DNA from 2 places in the Streptomyces sp. NPDC024555 genome. Region 2 is predicted to be linked to the other one. Evidence: riboswitches for the same ligand, from Rfam matches in the RefSeq annotation. Region 2 holds a riboswitch; the other holds the start of a gene.

Region 1 (4,059 bases), on a different contig from region 2:
GATCAGCCCTTGAAGCGCGGGAACGCCGAGCGGCCGGCGTACACCGCGGCGTCGTCGAGGATCTCCTCGATGCGCAGCAGCTGGTTGTACTTGGCGACGCGGTCCGAGCGGGCCGGGGCGCCGGTCTTGATCTGGCCGCAGTTCACGGCGACCGCGAGGTCGGCGATGGTGACGTCCTCGGTCTCGCCGGAGCGGTGCGACATCATGCACTTGAAGCCGTTGCGCTGGGCCAGCTCGACGGCGTCCAGGGTCTCGGTCAGCGAACCGATCTGGTTGACCTTGACGAGCAGGGCGTTGGCGGAGCCCTCCTCGATGCCGCGGGCCAGGCGCTCCGGGTTGGTGACGAAGAGGTCGTCGCCGACGATCTGCACCTTGGCGCCGAGCTTGTCGGTGATGACCTTCCAGCCGGCCCAGTCGTCCTCGTACAGCGGGTCCTCGATGGAGACCAGCGGGTACGCGGAGACCAGCTCCTCGTAGTACTCGGTCATCTCGGCGGCCGAGCGGGACTTGCCCTCGAACTCGTACGTGCCGTCCTTGTAGAACTCCGAGGCGGCGACGTCGAGCGCGAGCGCGATGTCCTTGCCCGGGGCGTAGCCGGCCTCCTTGATGGCCTCGACGATGAGGTCCAGGGCGGCGCGGTTCGACTCCAGGTTCGGCGCGAAGCCGCCCTCGTCGCCGAGACCGGTGGACAGGCCCTTGGTCTTCAGGACCTTCTTCAGGGTGTGGTAGACCTCGGCACCCCAGCGCAGGGCCTCGGAGAAGGACTCCGCGCCGATCGGGGCGATCATGAACTCCTGGATGTCCACGTTGGAGTCCGCGTGCGAACCGCCGTTGAGGATGTTCATCATCGGAACGGGCAGCAGGTGCGCGTTCGGGCCGCCGAGGTAGCGGAAGAGCGGCAGGTCCGAGGCCTCGGAGGCGGCGTGGGCCACGGCGAGCGAGACGCCGAGGATGGCGTTGGCGCCCAGCGAGCCCTTGTTCTCGGTGGCGTCCAGGTCGAACATCGCCTGGTCGATCAGGCGCTGCTCGGTGGCGTCGTAGCCGACCAGCTCCGGGCCGATCTGCTCGATGACGGCGAGGACGGCCTTCTCGACGCCCTTGCCCTGGTAGCGGTTGGGGTCTCCGTCGCGAAGCTCGATGGCCTCGAAGGCACCGGTGGAGGCGCCGGACGGAACGGCAGCACGGCCGGTGCTGCCGTCGTCGAGGCCGACCTCGACCTCGACCGTGGGGTTTCCGCGGGAGTCGAGGATTTCCCGGGCTACGACGACGTCGATGGACGGCACGAGGCATCTCCTTCTGGGATATGACGCTTGGGGTGCGGGGCCACGTGGGCCTTGCGACAAGAGCCTAACCGGCCCGGCGGCCTGCATCGGCCGACCGCCCGACCCCTGGGACGAAAAAGGACCCAAGGGCATGCATCGCGGGAGGAAACGGAAGAAATTTACTGACTGGTAACGACAACAGTTGAACGCTCCCCGGCCCGAACGAGCGGACCCCGGCCCGGCACGCACGGGGGGAGGGTGCGCGCCGGGCCGGGGCGTCCGGAGTCAGCGACGAGGAGGGATCGCGACTACTTGGTCAGGTGGAGCTGCTGGCCCGGGTAGATCAGGTCGGCGTCCTTGACGATGTCCTTGTTCAGCTCGAACAGGGCCTGCCAGCCGCCCTCGACACCGTGCTCGGCGGCGATGGCGCTCAGCGAGTCGCCGGTGACGACCTTGTACTCGCCGTCGCCCTTGGCGACCTTCTGGCCGGTCGGGGTGGTGACGGTCTTGGCGGCCTTCTTCGGCTCGCTCTTCGCCGGGGCGGAGGAGCGGTCCGAGCGGTTGGTGGCCGGGGCCTCGGTGCGCTCGGCCTGCTTCTGGGGCGCGGCCTCCTGCTTGGGGGCCTGCTCGGTCTTGGCGGCGGAGGAGCCGGTGTCGACGCCCGGGTCGACACCGTCGTTGGTCAGGTTGCCGGCGCCGGCGCAGGCCCAGGCGCCCGGACCCTGGAGGGCGAGGAGCTTCTCGGCGGTGGCGATCTGCTGGGCCTTGGTGGCCAGGTCGGCACGGGGCGCGTACTGGGTACCGCCGGCGGCGGCCCAGCTGGACTGGGAGAACTGCAGGCCGCCGTAGTAGCCGTTGCCGGTGTTGATGGACCAGTTGCCACCGGACTCGCACTGGGCGACGGCGTCCCAGGTGGCCACCGAGGCGGCGGAGGCACCGGTCGCGCCCATCAGCGGGACGGCGACGGCGGCACCGGCGACACCGGCGAGCGTGGCGATCCGGACGGCCTTGGAGGGGCGGCGGTGCTTGTTGGCCTTGCGGTTGAGCAGCATCGAGAGTTCTCCTCACCGACGCCTGCGAGGTGAGCTGTCGGGTTCGGGCCTAGTGAGTTGCCCGGTCGCACGTCCTAGCGTGCGACTTCACCCCAAGCCGGTCCCGGCGTCCTGCGACGTCCGGCTCCGGCGCCTACCTGGGTCCCCCGCTCCTGCCTACGGCGCTTTCGCGTCTGTTCCCTCCGACCGACGGCAGGATTCGGCGTGACGGTCGACGGGGCCCGCGGTGCGAGCGGTTCAGACCGTAAACACACCCAACCCCGACATTCAAAGACGGACATACCGGAAAAACATCCCTTACTTGCATCTGACAAACCTACATTTGCGCAGGTCGGAACGGATGCGACGGGACCTCCCGGACACAACACGCCAGTTCACGCAAAGAGACCTATGTCTCACTTGGTCGAAAGTGGGACATAGGCCTCTGAACTACCCCGGAATCCGGGGCTTTTTCAGCCGGTGGACCGGGCCGGAGTCACTCGGCCGGCGCACCGAGGTCGAGGCTCTGGCCAGGAAGGATCAGGTCCGGGTCGGAGCCGATCTCGTCCTTGTTGGTCTCGTAGAGCGCCGTCCAGCCGCCGGGCAGCTCGTGCTCCTGCGCGATCGCCCAGAGGTTGTCGCCGGTCCGGACGGTGTACGTGCCGTCGGCCGCCGCGACCCCGGCGTCGCGGGCACCCGCCGTGCCGCGCGAGGTGTGCCGCCCCGCGTCGCGGTCCCCGTCGCGGCCGGTCTGCCGGGTCTCCTCGGGCGCGGGCGCGCCGCGGTGCCTGCCGCCCTGCCCGCTGCTCCCGGCCTGCTCCCCGTCGCCCCGCGCCGCGCCGGAGGCGTCCGCCCCCGCGTCGTCCCGCGCGTCCCCCGTACCGGCCGACGGCGACGCAGACGGGGAGGCCGAGGCGTCCGGCTTGGCGTGCTTGCCGCGCGAGGCGTCCGCGCCCTGGTCGTCCGTGCCGCCCCGGTCGTCCGCGGAGGCGTCGTCCTGGGTCCCGGTCTCCGCCGAGGGGTCGGTGCTCGCGCTGCCGGACGGGTCGGCGGAGGGCTGGTCGGCCGGGACGCCGCCCGGGTCCACCCCCGGCAGGCCGGTGTCCGTGGCGAGCCCGGAGATGACCGCACAGCTGGGCCACGCCTTCGGGCCCCGGTCGGCCAGCACCTTCTCGGCGACGGCGATCTGCTGCGAGCGGCTGGCGAGGTCGGCGCGCTCGGCGTAGGACTCGCCGCCGTACGCCTTCCAGAGCTCCGGGGAGAACTGGAGGCCGCCGTAGGAGCCGTTGCCGAGGTCGGCACTCCACATGCCGCCGCTCTCGCACTCGGCCACCCGGTCCCAGGTGGAGGCGTCCGCCGCGTGGGCGCCCGCGGCGCCGAGCAGCGGGATGGCGATGGCCGAGCCGGTCACGCCTGCGGCGACGACGATGGCGGGAGCCTGTCGGGGACGACGGTGCCTGCCGTTCGCGGAGCCCATGGGGATGCCTTCCGTGTGACGGGTGGGTCGAACGGTGAACCTAGCGGGACTCGAACGGATGTCACAAGTCGATGCAGCGCAGATCACGCCGACATCACAGAGTTGACAGAAAGTCACCTTCCGCCTGTGCCCGCTTCCGGACCGAACTCGACCGGAAGCGTGCGCAGTCCGCGCATGATCAGCCCGCCGCGCCAGCGCAAATCGGCTGATTTCCCGGCAAGCCGGAGGTCCGGAAGGCGTTTCAGCAGCGTGGCGAGGGCCGTCTGGCCCTCCAGCCGGGCGAGCGGCG
Region 2 (4,059 bases):
GCCGCGGGACCCGGCGGGGCGACCGCCGGCGCACCGCCCCGCACGGGGGCCGGTGGTGGGGGGTCACCTGGACGGGACGCTAAACCCGAGGCACGGGCAGGAGTTGTAATGACCGCTATTGTCTGAATTTGGCGTTGCGTTGTCCTTTGGTGACCGGAAAAACCGCACCAGAGTCAGGCAATTCGCGCAGCCTCCGGTCAAACGGTCAGGAAGGCCCACCTGGCTGCCGGGTGCTGGTATGGGCGCGGCTAGGCTGCGGAGCCATGCGCGTACTCATCGATGTCTTCGTCGCCCTGCACATCATCGGCATCGCCTCCCTGCTGGGCGGATTCCTCACCCAGATGAAGGCCATGGGGGCCGGCACGGCGCGGTTCGTCCCGGCGATGCTGCACGGTGCGCTGACCATGCTCGTCACCGGGATCGCCCTCGTCGGGCTCGACCAGGCCGACGACCATCCGGTGAACAACGTGAAGATCGGCATCAAGCTGCTGATCCTGGTCGTCATCCTCGGGATCGTGTACGTCAAGCGCGACGAGGAGAAGGTCGACAAGGGCCTCTTCGCCGCCGTCGGCGGACTGACCGTCGTCAACATCTTCATCGCCACGCTCTGGACCTGAGGCGCGACGCGAGAGGGGCCGGCCCGTTCCCGGGCCGGCCCCTTTCCCGTTCTCGCCGGGATTCCCGGTCAGGCCGGGCGCACGCTTCCGTAGATCGGCATGTAGTAGATCGACTCCTCGCGCACGTTCGCCCCGGGCTTCGGCGCGTGGATCATCATGCCGTCGCCCTTGTAGATGCCGACGTGGCTGATGTCGTCGTAGAAGAAGACCAAGTCACCGGGGCGCAGATCCGCCGTGGCGACCCGGGTGCCGATGTTCACCTGGTCCCAGGTGGTCCGCGGGATGTCGACCCCGGCGGCCTTCCAGGCGGCCTGGGTCAGCCCCGAGCAGTCGTACGAGGCGGGGCCGGTCGCCCCCCACACGTACGGCTTGCCCATCTGGGCCTCGGCGAACGCCATGACCTTCTCGGCCTTCGTCGTGGCACTGCTGTCCGAGCCCGTGCCGGTACCGGTTCCGGTGCCGCTGCCCGTGTCCGTGCCGCCGCTCTGCTCGGCGGCCTCGGCGGCCTCCTCGGCCTTGCGGTCGGCCTCGGCCTTCGCGGCGGCCTGCTTCTTCGCCAGCTCCGCGGCCTTGCGCTTGGCCTCGGCCTCCTTCTTCCGCTCCAGCTCGGCCAGCCGCGCCTTCTCCTCGGCGGTCAGCTTCGACAGCAGCGTCCGGGCCTCGGTCAGCTTCGTCTGGACGGCCTGCTTGCTGGTCCGCAGCGTCGCCTGCGACTCGGTGAGCGTCTCCAGGCTCTTCACGGCCTCGGCCCGCTGCTTGGACGCCTTCGCCTGCTGCGTACGGAAGTCCGAGACCGCCTTGGTCTGGCGCTCGGTCATCCGGTCCATGAGGTGGTTCTGGTCGAAGAACGACTGCGGGTCGTCGGCCAGGAAGAACGTGGCGGTCGGCGCGAGGGCGCCGCCCCGGTACTGGGCGGCGGCATAGGTGCCGAGCGTCCTGCGGGCCTCGTTGAGCTTCTCGGTCCGCTTGGCGACGTCGTCCAGGAGCGTGTCCACCTTGGACTTCTGGGCGGCGGTCGACTCCTTCGCCTGGTTGTACTGCTGGGTCGCGGTCCCCGCCTGCCGGTAGAGGTCGTCGACCTTCTTCTGGACGTCCTCGATGCTCGGCTTGGGGGCCGGCGCGGCCAGCGCGCTCTGCGACGACAGCAGGGTCACGGACGCGAGAGCGGCGGTCGTGATCCCGACGGCGGGGCCGGTGGTGCGCACCCGGGTGCGCGGTTTGCGATGCGACGCCAAGGTCTGCATCTCCTTCCGTGGACCGCCTACCGGGTTAGCTGTCGGGTTCGGGCGGAACGGAAGGCTGCCCTACGGTCCAGGTGGGGGTTGCGGACCGATTCACCCCGGTGCTTCGTATGGGTCCCCGGTTCCGGGCGCCTCGTGCGCGCAGCCCGGATTCGGCGTGGCCGCCCGCTCGGCGTGGATCGCCTCTGGGGGTACGGGCCGCCCGACGGAGCACGCTAGCCAACTCATGGTGTCCCTGTGAAGGTTGGTGTTCGATATGCCCGATACGTTTTTGTGACCTTGCCGGATCGGGGTGCCGGGGACGGCTCCGACCGGCGTTTCCCTTACGAGGCGCGGTCCCGCGATCGCCCTGAGTGTCCGGTGAGACGTGCGCCGTTCATCACTCCGGTCCCGCCTGTCAGTGCGCCCGCCTAGACTCGTACAGCGATGAGCAGCCTCTTTGACGACAGCTTCCTGGCCGGCCTCCAGCAACCGGAGGAAGGGCCCCCGCCGCCCCCCGAGGACTCCGCGCCCGAAGAGGTGCCGGAGGACCTTTTCGCGGGCGTGTACGACGGGCCCCCGCCGCCCCGCGAGGCGTTCTACCGGGACGGCGCCCACCGCCCCGTCATCGACGCCGCCGCACTGCTCGACGGGCTGAACACCGAGCAGCGCGCCGCCGTGGTGCACTCCGGGTCCCCGCTGCTCATCGTCGCCGGGGCCGGCTCCGGCAAGACCCGGGTGCTGACCCACCGCATCGCCCACCTGCTGGCCGAGCGCGGGGTGCACCCGGGCCAGATCCTCGCGATCACCTTCACCAACAAGGCCGCGGGCGAGATGAAGGAGCGCGTCGAACAGCTCGTCGGGCCCCGGGCCAACGCCATGTGGGTCATGACCTTCCACAGCGCCTGCGTCCGCATCCTGCGCCGCGAGTCGAAGAAGCTCGGCTTCACGTCCTCGTTCTCGATCTACGACGCCGCCGACTCCAAGCGCCTGATGGCCCTGGTCTGCCGCGATCTCGACCTCGACCCCAAGCGCTTCCCGCCGAAGTCGTTCACGGCGAAGGTCTCGAACCTGAAGAACGAGCTGATCGACGAGGAGACCTTCGCCGGCCAGGCCGCCGACGGCTTCGAGAAGACCCTCGCCCAGGCCTACACGCTGTACCAGGCCCGGCTGCGCGAGGCCAACGCGCTGGACTTCGACGACATCATCATGACGACGGTCCACCTGCTCCAGGCGTTCCCCGACGTCGCCGAGCACTACCGCCGCCGCTTCCGCCACATCCTCGTCGACGAGTACCAGGACACCAACCACGCGCAGTACACCCTCGTACGGGAGCTGGTCGGCCCCACGGGCCCCGACGACGCCCCCGGCGAGCTGTGCGTCGTGGGTGACGCGGACCAGTCGATCTACGCCTTCCGCGGCGCCACCATCCGCAACATCCTCCAGTTCGAGGAGGACTACCCGGACGCGACCACCATCCTGCTGGAGCAGAACTACCGCTCCACGCAGACGATCCTCTCCGCGGCCAACGCGGTCATCGAGCGCAACGAGAGCCGCCGCCCCAAGAACCTCTGGACCAAGGCCGGCTCCGGCGCCCGGATCACCGGCTACGTCGCGGACACCGAGCACGACGAGGCCCAGTTCGTCGCCGACGAGATCGACCGGCTGACCGACACGGACGAGGCGAAGGCCGGCGACGTCGCCGTCTTCTACCGGACCAACGCGCAGTCCCGTGTCTTCGAGGAGATCTTCATCCGCGTCGGCCTGCCCTACAAGGTCGTCGGCGGTGTGCGCTTCTACGAGCGCAAGGAGGTCCGGGACGTCCTGGCCTACCTCCGGGTCCTCGCCAACCCCGAGGACACCGTCCCGCTGCGGCGCATCCTCAACGTCCCCAAGCGCGGCATCGGCGACCGCGCCGAGGCCATGATCGACGCCCTCTCCCTGCGCGAGAAGATCTCCTTCCCGCAGGCGCTGCGCCGGGTCGACGAGGCGTACGGCATGGCCGCGCGCTCGGCCAACGCCGTCAAGCGGTTCAACACGCTGATGGAGGAGCTGCGCACGATCGTCGAGTCGGGCGCCGGACCCGCCGTCGTGCTGGAGGCCGTGCTGGAGCGTACGGGCTATCTCGCCGAACTCCAGGCCTCCACCGACCCCCAGGACGAGACCCGCATCGAGAACCTCCAGGAACTCGCCGCCGTCGCCCTCGAATTCGAGCAGGAGCG

The links. A riboswitch is a leader RNA that binds a small molecule or an ion and turns the genes downstream of it on or off. The one in region 2 is predicted to bind cyclic di-AMP.
Region 1: it holds a riboswitch for cyclic di-AMP, as region 2 does, so the genes downstream of both, ACZ4FH_RS15515 (transglycosylase family protein) here and ACZ4FH_RS17995 (C40 family peptidase) in region 2, are expected to answer to the same signal.

What each region holds. Positions count from the first base shown of each region.
Region 1 is NZ_JBVHKV010000008.1:96,031-100,089, forward strand. It holds gene eno (phosphopyruvate hydratase) at 3-1,283, opposite strand; gene ACZ4FH_RS15515 (transglycosylase family protein) at 1,571-2,314, opposite strand; cyclic di-AMP (ydaO/yuaA leader) riboswitch at 2,319-2,488, opposite strand; gene ACZ4FH_RS15520 (transglycosylase family protein) at 2,790-3,770, opposite strand; gene ACZ4FH_RS15525 (cytochrome P450 family protein) at 3,884-4,059, opposite strand, start outside.
Region 2 is NZ_JBVHKV010000009.1:255,389-259,447, reverse strand. It holds gene ACZ4FH_RS18000 (hypothetical protein) at 264-617, shown strand; gene ACZ4FH_RS17995 (C40 family peptidase) at 686-1,852, opposite strand; cyclic di-AMP (ydaO/yuaA leader) riboswitch at 1,860-2,026, opposite strand; gene pcrA (DNA helicase PcrA) at 2,285-4,059, shown strand, end outside.